One region of the Fictibacillus sp. Mic-4 genome, then DNA from elsewhere that is predicted to be linked to it. Evidence: riboswitches for the same ligand, from Rfam matches in the RefSeq annotation. Region 1 holds a riboswitch; each other region holds the start of a gene.
The links. Region 1 has a riboswitch for S-adenosylmethionine ahead of WD019_RS07325 (Fur-regulated basic protein FbpA). Riboswitches for the same ligand answer to the same signal wherever they lie in the genome.
Positions count from the first base shown of each region.

Region 2: linked by a shared signal. The riboswitch ahead of WD019_RS04325 (YezD family protein) and the one ahead of WD019_RS07325 (Fur-regulated basic protein FbpA) in region 1 are both predicted to bind S-adenosylmethionine.
Region 3: linked by a shared signal. The riboswitch ahead of metK (methionine adenosyltransferase) and the one ahead of WD019_RS07325 (Fur-regulated basic protein FbpA) in region 1 are both predicted to bind S-adenosylmethionine.

Region 1 is NZ_JBBHZM010000007.1:42,422-46,653, forward strand. Features, by position in the region: gene folD (bifunctional methylenetetrahydrofolate dehydrogenase/methenyltetrahydrofolate cyclohydrolase FolD) at 1-516, shown strand, start outside; gene WD019_RS07320 (C40 family peptidase) at 604-1,092, opposite strand; SAM riboswitch class I at 1,465-1,579, shown strand; gene WD019_RS07325 (Fur-regulated basic protein FbpA) at 1,672-1,848, shown strand; gene WD019_RS07330 (LLM class flavin-dependent oxidoreductase) at 1,893-2,909, opposite strand; gene WD019_RS07335 (hypothetical protein) at 3,054-3,488, shown strand; gene WD019_RS07340 (amino acid permease) at 3,672-4,232, shown strand, end outside.
Region 2 is NZ_JBBHZM010000003.1:113,446-117,677, reverse strand. Features, by position in the region: gene WD019_RS04335 (inorganic phosphate transporter) at 67-1,146, opposite strand; gene WD019_RS04330 (phosphoadenylyl-sulfate reductase) at 1,163-1,876, opposite strand; gene WD019_RS04325 (YezD family protein) at 2,045-2,191, opposite strand; SAM riboswitch class I at 2,326-2,432, opposite strand; gene pheT (phenylalanine--tRNA ligase subunit beta) at 2,538-4,232, opposite strand, start outside.
Region 3 is NZ_JBBHZM010000018.1:17,455-21,686, forward strand. Features, by position in the region: gene WD019_RS12565 (spore coat associated protein CotJA) at 1-63, shown strand, start outside; gene WD019_RS12570 (spore coat protein CotJB) at 78-338, shown strand; gene WD019_RS12575 (manganese catalase family protein) at 374-943, shown strand; gene metK (methionine adenosyltransferase) at 1,011-2,216, opposite strand; SAM riboswitch class I at 2,366-2,493, opposite strand; gene pckA (phosphoenolpyruvate carboxykinase (ATP)) at 2,768-4,232, shown strand, end outside.

The DNA.
Region 1 (4,232 bases):
ATTCCAGAAAAAGATGTGGACGGCTTCCATCCGGTGAATGTCGGAAAAATGATGCTCGGCCAGGAATGTTTTATTTCATGTACGCCATACGGAATATTGGAATTGATCAAAGCGTATGAATTGCCGATGGAAGGAAAGCACGTCGTTGTCGTTGGAAGAAGCAATATCGTAGGGAAACCGGTCGGCCAGTTGATGTTGAACGAAAATGCAACGGTTACCTACTGTCATTCAAAAACGGAAAATTTAAAAGAAATCACTTCTCAGGGTGATATTTTAATCGTAGCTGTCGGAAGACCGAAAATGATCGGTAAAGACATGGTGAAAGAAGGGGCAGTTGTCATCGATGTCGGGATTAACCGAATGGAAGACGGAAAGCTTTGCGGCGATGTTGATTTTGAAGACTGTCTCGAGAAGGCTTCTTACATTACACCAGTGCCAAAAGGTGTCGGTCCGATGACGATTACAATGCTGCTTGCAAATACGATCCAATCCGCAAAACGAGCGTATTCCATCTAATAAAGTAAAAAGCATGCAATCTAAAGAAGCAGGTTGCATGCTTTTTATGTAGAGTTTAGAGTTTTGCTTGATTTATTGATTTGAAATTTATTTTACAACGCGTTTTGCGTCAGCGTAAGTGCTTTTCCAGTACTTTGTGGATAATGATTGAACTTTAACGCCTTTTGTCGTAGCTGCAATAAATTGATCCTTCCCTAAGTAAATACCGGCAAAAGAAACGTTCTTGCCGTCCAGCTTAAAAAATACTAAGTCTCCAGGCTGCAATTTCTTTTGTGGAACGGAAACTGCATTTTTGTTTTTATATTGCTGGTCAATCGTACGCGGTAAGGTGGCATTCACGGCTTGTTTGTATACATACTGAGTAAATCCGGAAGCATCGAACCCTTTAACCGTTGTTCCGCCATATTTATAAGGCTTCCCTTCTAGCGTCCTGGCAAAAGAGGCAATTTGTTCGCCTTTAGAAGCTTTTGCGGCATACGCTGAATTCGAAAATGGCGAGAAAAGGATCGTTGCTGCAAGCAACAATGTAGATAAGACAACAAGCAATACGTTTGCTCTGCGAATGATGGTTGTCATTTGAAATTCCCCCAATGATTTTTCTCAATAGTTTGAAGAAAGTTTAACTACGCTTAAGCGATAAAAAGTACAAAGTATAGAAAAACGAAAGCTAACGCTATTCATACGTTACGCTAAGCCAAGTTTTTCTGCTGTAGTTGATCAACTGAAATTATCTTAAATCAACTTCCAAATGAAGTGGTTACAAAAAAGTTACAATTTATATTCTGTATTTAAACTTTTTTAATGTGGTAAAAACAGTGGTGCGAACAGAACGTCCTTTATTTGAACAATTGAATATCGATAAAAGTGATGGGATTAATTGAAATTAAGTATTGACAAAATCAGAATCATCCATTAAATTGTAGTATACAATTGCATAGTATGAACGGATTCTTATCAAGAGAGGTGGAGGGATTTGGCCCTATGATGCCTCGGCAGCGGGTTCTCGCTTGAGAATACTGTGCCAATTCCAACAAGCAAGGGTAGTTTGCTTGATAGATAAGAAGAGCGACGTGACTTTACATATTCGTGCCCTCTTCTTGCTTTGATAAGAAGAGGGCTTGCTTTTTGTATCAATCAACGAAAGAGGGGGAGACGATGGGTGAATTGTCAAAAGCCGTCAAGAAGCGAAAAGACGAACTCATTAACAAGCTGATTCTGCATCATGTTTATAAAGCTTCGGATGGCTCTCAACTATATGAATTGCCGCTAAAGGATTTGGAAAGAGAGTACGAGCTTGTGAAAGAAAATTCAAAAACGCAAATCCAAAGATAAAAGACAGGCTATTGGCGCCTGCCTTTTATAATGTCCCACGGCTATTAATCGCGGGATGGCTTCTGTGGAAACATTTCTGAAAGTAATTGATAAGAGTTGAGTTTATCGTTGAAATCATGGGTAATGGTTACGACCATTAACTCGTCGGTCTCGTAGTCATTGCTTAACTGAAGGAGTTGTTGTTTCACTTGTTCTGGAGCACCGACGATCATCCGCTTGCGATTTTCCCTGATTCGGATCAGGTCGTAAGTCGTATAAGGATAATTGAGCGCCTGTTCAATCGATGGCACGCCGTTCCGCCGCTCTCCTTTCTCAAGCATTAAAATCGATAAATCCAGGCTGGAGGCGATTCTTTCCGCTTGTTCTTCCGTATCCGCACATATGGCAAATATGGCGGCGATCACTTTCGGTTCAGCGAGCAGGGATGACGGCTGGAACGCTTCACGATACGCTTTTGCTACGGCAGGTCCGTCAATGCCGTTGATAAAATGGGCAAACGTAAAGGGGATTCCTTTTTCAGCCGCCAGTCTTGCGCTAGATCCGCTAGAGCCAAGCATCCAGATCTCCGGCGCGGTCTCTGGAATAGGGGTGGCCTCTAACCCGCAAAATCGGTGATTTTCATCAACTGCATTATGCAAATAAGCAATCAGGTCATCCACCTGCTGCGGATAATGGTGGATTCCGCGCGTATTCCCTTCTTGCAATGCCATTGTCGCAAGCGGCATGCCGCCGGGGGCACGGCCGATCCCTAAATCGATTCTGCCCGGGTAAAGAGTCTCGAGCATCCTGAAATTTTCCGCTACTTTATACGAACTGTAGTGGGGCAGCATCACTCCGCCAGACCCGACGCGGATGGTTGATGTTTTCGCGGCAAGGTGGGAAATAAGCACTTCGGGGGTCGAACCGGCGAAATTTTTCGTATGGTGGTGTTCTGCCACCCAAAAGCGATGATACCCCATTTTCTCCGTTTCTTGTGCAAGTCGAACGGTATTTTGAACAGCCTCTCTCGGTGTACTTCCGAAAGAGACAGGTGATTGGTCTAATACGCTTAATGTTAACATAATAGTTTCCCTTCAAAAAAATAATATTAACTATATTATCGTTAGTATGAGAAAAGAAGTCTACTAATATGCTTCTTTTTGCAGGCGAATTAAAAGGGATTCTCATTTGAAAAGAGGAAGTAATAACAGACCGGGGGTGTTGAAATGAAAATTTTTCTATTGTTGATGGTACAAGCTTTGATCATGGCCGGATGTTCTGAAAAATCAATCGATAAACCGGCGAATTTTGATTTTGTCTTAAAGTACGGACCGGGTCAAAAAAACGAGATTAACACTTTCGATCAAAAGCTTGTGCTTCAGCTTAATTACAACAAAGTCGTTACTCAATCGGACTTTCAATTGCCGGAAAGCGATATGCATGAAATTTATAAAGAAATGGAGAAAGTAGATATTTTAGGAGAAAAAAATCTAAGCAAAACATGTGAAGAAAAACCCTTTTTGACGTATTACTTAAAAGTCAGGATCAACGATGTTTATCGGACATATCGGTGGACAAGCTGTTCGGTTACGGAAGATGATGAAAACATGATACGAATTGCACAGCTCATTAAGAAAAAGGCGCTTCACAAGCTAAATTAGCAGCACGTTGAAAACTTCTTCGTTCTGTTAATGCTTTATAGGTCTAAAGTCGTGTGTTTTCTACTATTTTTAAGATTATTTTTTGAAAAAGAAGGATTTTAGTTCAAATGTACTGAATATTCTTAATTGAACTCATTCTCATAATCGAAAGATCAGTTCAAAAAATAACAAAGGAGAGATGGTATGAGCAAACCTTCATTGCAATTAAACGAAGCCGTCCCGCTTCAATCGGAAAATCAATTAAAACGCGGCCTTCGGGCAAGGCACATGACGATGATTGCGATCGGCGGTTCCATTGGCACAGGGTTGTTCCTTGCCAGTGGCGGAGCGATTTCTTCCGCCGGGCCAGGAGGAGCTCTCGTCGCCTATGCTGCAATTGGAATTATGGTTTTCTTTCTTATGACAAGCCTGGGAGAAATGGCTTCTTTCATGCCGGTAACCGGATCGTTCAGCACGTATGCGACAAAGTTTGTTGACCCTGCATTAGGGTTTGCCCTTGGATGGAATTATTGGTACAACTGGGCAATTACGCTTGCCGTTGAACTTTCGGCCGGGGCAATGGTGATGGAATTTTGGTTTCCGAAATCTTCACCTATTTTATGGAGCGCCCTATTTCTCGCTATTTTGTTAGCCATCAATGTTTTATCCGTTAAAGGCTATGGCGAGGCGGAATATTGGTTTGCCTTTATTAAAGTGGCGACAATTATTATATTTATCGCAGTTGGCCTCCTCATGATTTTCGGC
Region 2 (4,232 bases), on a different contig from region 1:
ATTTTCCCTCCGTTTGTTTATGTTTGAGACTTGCTATTAATCTTTTATCGTCGCTTGCAATACGAATCAAATGCCACCTCCTTCTTCATGAAATGTACGTTTTTCTTTTCGAATCGTTTTTAAAAGACTAATAGATCCGATTGTTGCCAAAAACACGCTGGCAATTACGATAAACGTGTAAAAATCACTATCCAGGAACACCTTTACCATCGCATATGAGATGACAAGTGAAAATACAGGTGACACGATCCAAACTTTCATCATTTGGTTAATAATGCTTTTTTGCCATAAGTAAAATCCGTTCTGCGCCGTTCCGAGACCGATGATCGCTGATGTCGTGACCTGTGTTAGCGGAACCGGTAAACCAAAAATAGAGGCGATAATGACCAATATCCCTCCCGTTCCGGAAATGGCGCATCCTTCTAAAAGGGAAAACCGAGTTATCCGTTTTCCATTCGTCTCAAGCACTTTGCCGCCAAAAAAAACCGCTCCTAAACTAACAAATAACCCGCCAACTAATGTTCCTGCGGATACGGACAACAATCCGGCACCAACTAGAGGGCCCACTGCATTAGCTACATTATTCATTCCAGCCGAAAATGCTTCAAGAAAGCCGGCACCAATAAGCAAAACAGCGAGCCAGCGTTTCGGTTGTTTTGCTTTCATCACCGGATACGTTTTCTCAATCTTGCTAATTAATTTTGATGCACCGAATGCGAGCAAAAAAGCGACAACGGGGATAAACAGCCAGAAAAACATAACCGTTACTAAATTGGTCAGGTATAAAGCTTTGTACGCAATTCCAACTCCCACTACAGATCCAACCGTAATTTCACTCGTTGATAATGGGATCCCAATCACATTGGCAAAAAACAGAGATACCGCCGCTGATGCAAGTATAATGACAACGATTTTGACCGTTAATAAAGATGATGGAACAATTCCCGATCCGATGGTTTTGACAACTTCTCCCCCGCCAATTGCCGCCCCAAGGAAAATGCCCCCTCCGCAAATCAAAAGGGCGATGGTTTTTCGCCGGACGGCACCCGCTCCATATGCGATCCCCATTGACGCAGCTGCCCCACTTGCCCCTATATTCATCGCAAAAAAGAAACCTACCGCAAAAGCTATATACGTTACGATCATCGTTTATCTCTCCTGTTTACGTCTGATGCAGCCCACATTCCGTCTTTTCTAGAGATGCCCATCTTCCGGCACGTAAATTTGTTGCATCATTCGTTGGGAGCGTGCATTTTTCACATCCGATGCTCGGATATCCTTGATCATGCAATGGATTGTATGGAAGATCATGTTTATAGATGTATCTCCACACATCTTTCCATGTCCAATGGATTAATGGACAAACTTTGATGGATTTAAACTTTTCGTCTTTATTAATAAATTCCGTTTTGCTTCTTGTCGGTGATTGGTCTCTGCGCAATCCGGTGATCCATGCTGTACTGCCCTCGAGCGCTTTTTGCAGCGGAATTACTTTTCGCAAATGGCAACATTGATTCGGATTGGTCTTCCAGAGCTCTTCCCCATACTGAAGCGCTTGCTCATCAAGTGTGATTTCTGGCTCTACAACAACAAAATTCAACTTTGGATATTTCTTTTTCACCTTATCAATCAACTCATACGTTTCTTTAAAATGGACATTCGTATCGAGAAAAACAACTTTTGCATCATCCTTCACTTTTGAAATTAAATCAATAAGAACCATCCCTTCGGCTCCGAGACTACACGCATAAACGATTGATTTCCCGTATTCGTCATACGCCCATTGAAGAACTTCGATCGCCCCTTTTGTATCATCTTCAAACGGAATTTTAAGTTGTTCTCCGCTCCAAGTATCATACGTTAATTGCTTTTTCACTGTGCTCTCTCCCCTTTGTTTTTTAAACAAAAAAGGCGATCTTAACCTAATAGGATCCGGTGGTCTTCCAAGCCTATATGCATCAAATTGTTTAGTTCCCACATTAGACTTTTCGCCTTTAAATCAATTAGGTTAAAACCGCCTCTAGTTTGTCTAGTCAGCGCAACATTATTTAATTCTTACTTTTTCACTTCGCTCCAATTGAATGACTTTGCCATCCTGAACGACAAGTGTAATGGAGCCAAATTTCATCGTCTCCAACATCTCTTTAATTCGCTCAAAAATGGTTTCTGTATGCTCTTGTTTGCTCCCCATGCCCATTCCTCCCAATCGATCTATTCGAATTGCTTTATTTAAACCGCAAAGAATAAGCTATTTCATCGAACCGAAAACTTCGTTAAAAAAAAGAAAAACCTCCCATTCCGGAAAGGCTAAGGCAAAATCTATTTCCCTTATCTTTCAAAATGGCAACCATTTTGCTGGAATTGGCACCTTACATAATCTGCAGGTTGCCGGGCATCATCGGGCCAGTTCCCTTTGCCGCTCTTGATAAGTTTGGTTTGTTGTTTAACATTTTAATTTGTTCAAAATAGAAAGTCAAGTATTTCTATCGGATTTATTTTTCAAAATAAAAAAGTGTGACTTTTCGTCACACTTTTCCTTATTTACGCAATGTAGCGCCGAAACGTTCTTCAAGGCTCTTCAATACGTTTTCATGTGCTTTTAGAACTTCTTCGTCCGTCAACGTCCGTTCAGGGTCGAAATATTTTAATGAAAACGCGAGCGATTTCTTTCCTTGTTCCATCCGCTCTCCCTGATATAGATCGAACAAATTCACTTCTTTTAAAAGATTTCCGCCGGCTTCCTGAATGACCGTATATAAGTCACCCGCCGGAAGGTCTTCATCAATCACTAAGGCAATATCGCGCGTTACCGAAGGATAGCGCGGCAATGTGGAATAAACAGTCGGTTCTACTTCGGCTTCTAACAGTTTTCCTAAATCGAGCTCGAACACATATGTTTCGTTAATGTCCCATTCCTTTTGTGTTGCCGGGTGAATTTGGCCCACTAATCCAATCTTAATGCTATCGAGTTTAATAATAGCTGTTCTTCCCGGGTGCATTCCGCTGACGTCCCCACTCTCGAAACTAATCCGGGTGCTAAGGCCAAGTTCGGCAAACAGTCCTTCGAGTATGCCTTTAGCAACAAAAAAGTCGACCTTTTTCTTTTCCCCCTGCCACGGGTGTTCGTTCCACATTCCCGATAAAGCACCGGCAAGATAAACTCTTTCCTCAGGCAAATTAACCAGCTCTTGCTCTTTATTCACAAAAACAGAGCCAATTTCATAAAAGCCGATGTCTTCAAGCGCCCGATTTTGATTGTATAAAATCACTTCAAGCAGCTGTGGAATGAGGGACAAACGCAATGTACTCCGATCTTCGCTCATCGGATGCGCAACCGAAATCGGATAAACATCTTCCTTCTTAAAAGAGAAACTTTTTGCTTTTTCCGGGGTTGTCAAAGAATACGTGACAGCCTGGTAAAGCCCCGCTCCTTCTAAATAACGACGAACCTTTCTTCGTTTCTCTTGAAATGGTGTCAATCCGCCCGGCCTTGCTTCACTTAACGGATAAGTGGCCGGAATACGATCGTAGCCATAGATTCGCCCGACTTCTTCCACAAGATCCGCATCAATCGTAATATCAGGTCGTCTGGTCGGGACCGTTACTGTGAACGTTTCACCACTCTGTTCGTATGGAAGCTTAAGGCGGCTTAACTTTTCACCGATTTCATCAAGGGAAATGTTCGTGCCAAGCAGTCCGTTGATCCTCGTTTGTGTTACGCTTACGTTGATTTCCTCAACGATGCGGCTTCCCGCTTCAACAATCCCGCTGACAACCTCTCCGCCGGCATAGGCCGCCATTAAAGATGCGGCCCGGCGAGCGGCATCATACACGCGGTTACGGTCAATTCCTTTTTCAAAACGGGTGCTGGACTCGCTACGAAGACCAAGGTCTTTTGAAGCGGCACGAACACGTTGGCTATTAAAATAGGCCGCTTCCAAAAGAATCGTCGTTGTATCTTGCTGAACTTCCGATGTTGCCCCTCCCATTACTCCGGCTACAGCGACGGGCTCTTTACCGTTTGTAATAACGAGATGATTTTCGTTTAATTGTCGTTTCACATCATCCAATGTAACAATCTCTTCATTTTGTTTAGCACGACGAACGACAATTTCCTTCGAACCAAGACGGTCATAATCAAAAGCATGAAGTGGCTGGCCGTACTCAAGCAAAACGTAATTGGTAATATCAACGACATTATTAATCGGCCTGATTCCTGCAGCCATTAAACG
Region 3 (4,232 bases), on a different contig from region 1:
AAAGGAACGTTATGGCCCGCCTTTTATGATTATTATGAAAATCCTTATGAAAGAAAATCGTAAAGGGGTGAGATGACATGGCCCAATTACCTGCAGAATTTTATCAATTGATGGAAGAACTGCAAGCCGTTGATTTTGTATTAGTGGAATTAACTCTTTATCTTGATACACACCCTGAAGATACAAACTCCATTCATCAATTTAATCAATTTGCACAAACGAGAAAAAAGCTGAAACGCGCAATTGAATCGAAATACGGCCCGCTTCAACAGTTTGGCAACAGCTATGCCGGTGCCCCGTGGAACTGGGACAGCCCACCATGGCCGTGGCAACTTTAACTTCTGATTCAACAACAAGGGGGGACTAGTTTTCAATGTGGATTTATGAAAAAAAACTTCAATATCCCGTTAGAGTAAGTACGTGCAACCCGAAGCTGGCAAAATTTTTAATTGAGCAATATGGAGGGGCTGATGGAGAACTGGCCGCTGCATTGCGGTATTTAAACCAGCGTTACAGCATTCCGGATAAAGTTATTGGATTATTAACGGATATCGGTACAGAGGAGTTCGCCCATCTCGAAATGATCGCGACAATGGTTTATAAATTAACGAAAGATGCAACGCCACAGCAACTTCGCGACGCCGGCCTTGAAGGCCATTATGCAGATCATGACAGTGCGCTTCATTATCATAATGCAGCCGGAATACCGTGGACAGCCACTTACATTCAGGCAAAAGGCGACCCGATAGCCGATCTTTACGAAGATATCGCGGCAGAGGAAAAAGCTCGGGCAACGTATCAATGGTTGATCAACATGTCAGATGATCCGGATTTAAATGACGGGCTTCGCTTTTTAAGGGAAAGAGAAATCGTTCATTCCCAGCGTTTCCGGGAAGCCGTGGAAATTTTAAAAGAAGAGCGCGATCGGAAGGTCTTTTTCTAAACCGCCAATTAGGCGGTTTTTTTAAAATAAAAACCATGGCTTTTTATAAAAGCCATGGTTTTAAACATTAAATATTTGCCTGTTTCTTTAGTTCTTCCGCTTTATCTGTTTTTTCCCACGGAAGTTCAACATCCGTGCGGCCAAAGTGACCGTAAGCAGCCGTTTGCTTATAAATCGGACGGCGAAGGTCGAGCATTCTTATAATACCTGCCGGACGAAGGTCAAAATTGTTGCGCACGAGTTCCACGAGAACTTCTTCGGACACTTTGCCAGTGCCAAATGTATCGACAGAAATGGATACCGGTTGCGCAACACCGATCGCATAAGCAAGCTGAACTTCAACTTTTTCAGCAAGGCCAGCTGCAACAATATTTTTTGCTACATAGCGGGCCGCATAAGCAGCAGAACGGTCCACTTTTGTAGGATCCTTACCGGAGAATGCACCGCCGCCATGGCGAGCATAACCGCCATACGTATCAACAATAATTTTACGCCCAGTAAGCCCTGCATCCCCTTGAGGTCCGCCGATTACAAAGCGGCCAGTCGGATTGATGAAATATTTTGTTTTCTCATCAATTAACTCCTCTGGAACGACAGGTTTAATAACCTTCTCTTTCATATCCGCTTGAATTTGCTCTAAGCTAATCTCTGGATGATGCTGGGTTGAAATGACAATCGTATCAATACGAACCGGCTTTCCATTTTCATCATACTCAACTGTTACTTGTGTTTTTCCATCCGGACGCAAATAAGGCACTTCTTCCGATTTACGCACTTCAGCTAATCGGCGGGATAAACGGTGAGATAAAGAAATTGGAAGCGGCATTAATTCAGCTGTTTCGTTGCACGCGAATCCGAACATTAACCCCTGGTCACCTGCTCCGATGGCTTCAATCTCTGCATCCGTCATTGAACCTTCACGTGCTTCAAGGGCCTTGTCAACACCCATTGCTATATCCGCTGATTGTTCATCAATGGATGTAAGAACCGCGCACGTTTCAGAGTCAAAACCATACTTTGCACGATCATATCCGATTGCCTTAATTGTCTCACGGACAACCTTTGGAATATCGACATACGTAGATGTCGTAATTTCCCCGGCAACTAATACCAACCCGGTTGTTACAGACGTTTCGCAAGCTACGCGGGCATTCGGATCATTTGCTAAAATTTCATCTAAGATCGCATCGGAAATTTGATCGCAAATTTTATCCGGATGTCCTTCTGTTACAGATTCTGAAGTAAAAAGACGACGACTTACCTTTTTTGACAATTGAGGATCCTCCTTCTCCGAAAAGGGAATATAAGATACGGTACTCATTCCTATATATCAACAGTTTAAAACGTTCTAATGGACATAAAAAAAGCCTTTTCCATTACAAAACCACTTGAGGAAAAGGTCCATTCTTTAAAGCCTTCAACCTCTTATTTTCCAAGGTAAAGTTACCTTGCAGGTTAGCACCTTTTCACCTTCGAAGTAATCTCCTTCGTTTTTAGTGTCGGTTGCTGGGTTTCATAGGGCCTGTCCCTCCACCTACTCGGAATAAGAGTAGCCGTTCCCGAATTATAATAGCGTAGTTATATAGTGATGTCAACCTAAACATGAATAGCATTTGCATCACAAGCGAAAATTATTTTTATATGCTTGTATTTAATTTTTACTTATTATATATGTCTCTACTCATTCACCATTTCGCCATAAATCATGAACCTTTTTTTAAAAATCACAATAAAATAGTATACATCATTTGTTTTAATGTGTTATACTAATTCCAACTTAAACAAGTCATTAAAAAACTCTCTTAAAAGGATGGTTTTGCGTTCATGAATACCGTTGAATTCACAACTACATTAAATGATATCTTAAATAGTTCAAAAACATATCATAATCTGCCTGTTCCTATCTTAGTTGAAAAGGCGTTGCTGCGCAATGAAGGAAAGCTTTCTTCCACTGGTGCATTTCAGGCTGTTACCGGGAAATACACTGGCCGCTCACCGAAAGATAAATTTATTGTAGAGGATGAAAGCGTCAAAGACAAGATTGACTGGGGAGATGTCAACCAGCCGATTGCCCCGGAAAAATTTGATCTATTATATAAGAAAGTCCTTCAGTACTTAAGTGAAAAAGAAGAACTGTTTCACTTTAAAGGTTTTGCCGGTGCGGATCATGCATACCGTTTACCGATTCAAGTCATCAACGAATATGCATGGCATAATTTATTTGCCCATCAATTGTTCGTCCGTCCAAACGAAAAAGAAGTAAATGAATTAGAGCCGGAATTTACAATCGTTTCCGCTCCGGGGTTTCTTGCAGATCCAGAAGTTGATGGAACAAATTCTGAAACATTTATTATTGTTTCTTTCGAAAAACGTGTCGTATTAATCGGCGGAACCGAGTACGCAGGAGAAATGAAAAAATCCATCTTTTCCGTGATGAATTATTTGCTTCCTGAACAAGGAATCCTTTCAATGCACTGTTCTGCCAACGTTGGTCAAGAAGGAGACGTTGCCCTTTTCTTCGGATTATCCGGCACTGGAAAAACAACGCTTTCTGCTGACCCGAACCGCCGATTAATCGGTGATGATGAACACGGCTGGGCCAATACCGGTGTATTTAACATTGAAGGCGGCTGCTATGCGAAGTGCATCAACTTGTCTCAAGAGAAAGAACCACAAATTTGGAATGCGATTCGCTTTGGAACGGTTCTTGAAAATGTCATTCTTGATCCTGAAACGAGAGTGGCTGACTATAACGACTCAACATTAACAGAAAATACGCGTGCGGCTTATCCGATTGATGCGATTGATAATATTATTCAACCGAGTGTAGCAGGCCATCCAAATGCGATTATTTTCTTAACGGCTGATGCTTTTGGCGTATTACCGCCAATCAGCAGATTAACGAAAGAACAGGCGATGTACCATTTCCTATCCGGATACACAAGCAAGCTTGCAGGAACAGAACGCGGAATCACTTCCCCGCAGGCAACATTCTCAACTTGCTTTGGAGCTCCATTCTTGCCGCTTGAAGCCACTGTTTATGCGGAAATGCTCGGTGAAAAGATCGATCAGCATGACGTTGAAGTCTTTTTAGTGAACACTGGCTGGTCCGGCGGAGAATACGGTGTTGGAAAACGCATGAACTTAAACTATACGAGAGCGATGGTTCAAGCAGCATTAGAAGGCGAATTAAAATCGGTTGAAACAGCGATTGACCCTGTATTCGGCCTTCACGTTCCGCTTCGTTGCCCTGGCGTGCCTGACCAAGTCCTTCAACCGAAGAAAACGT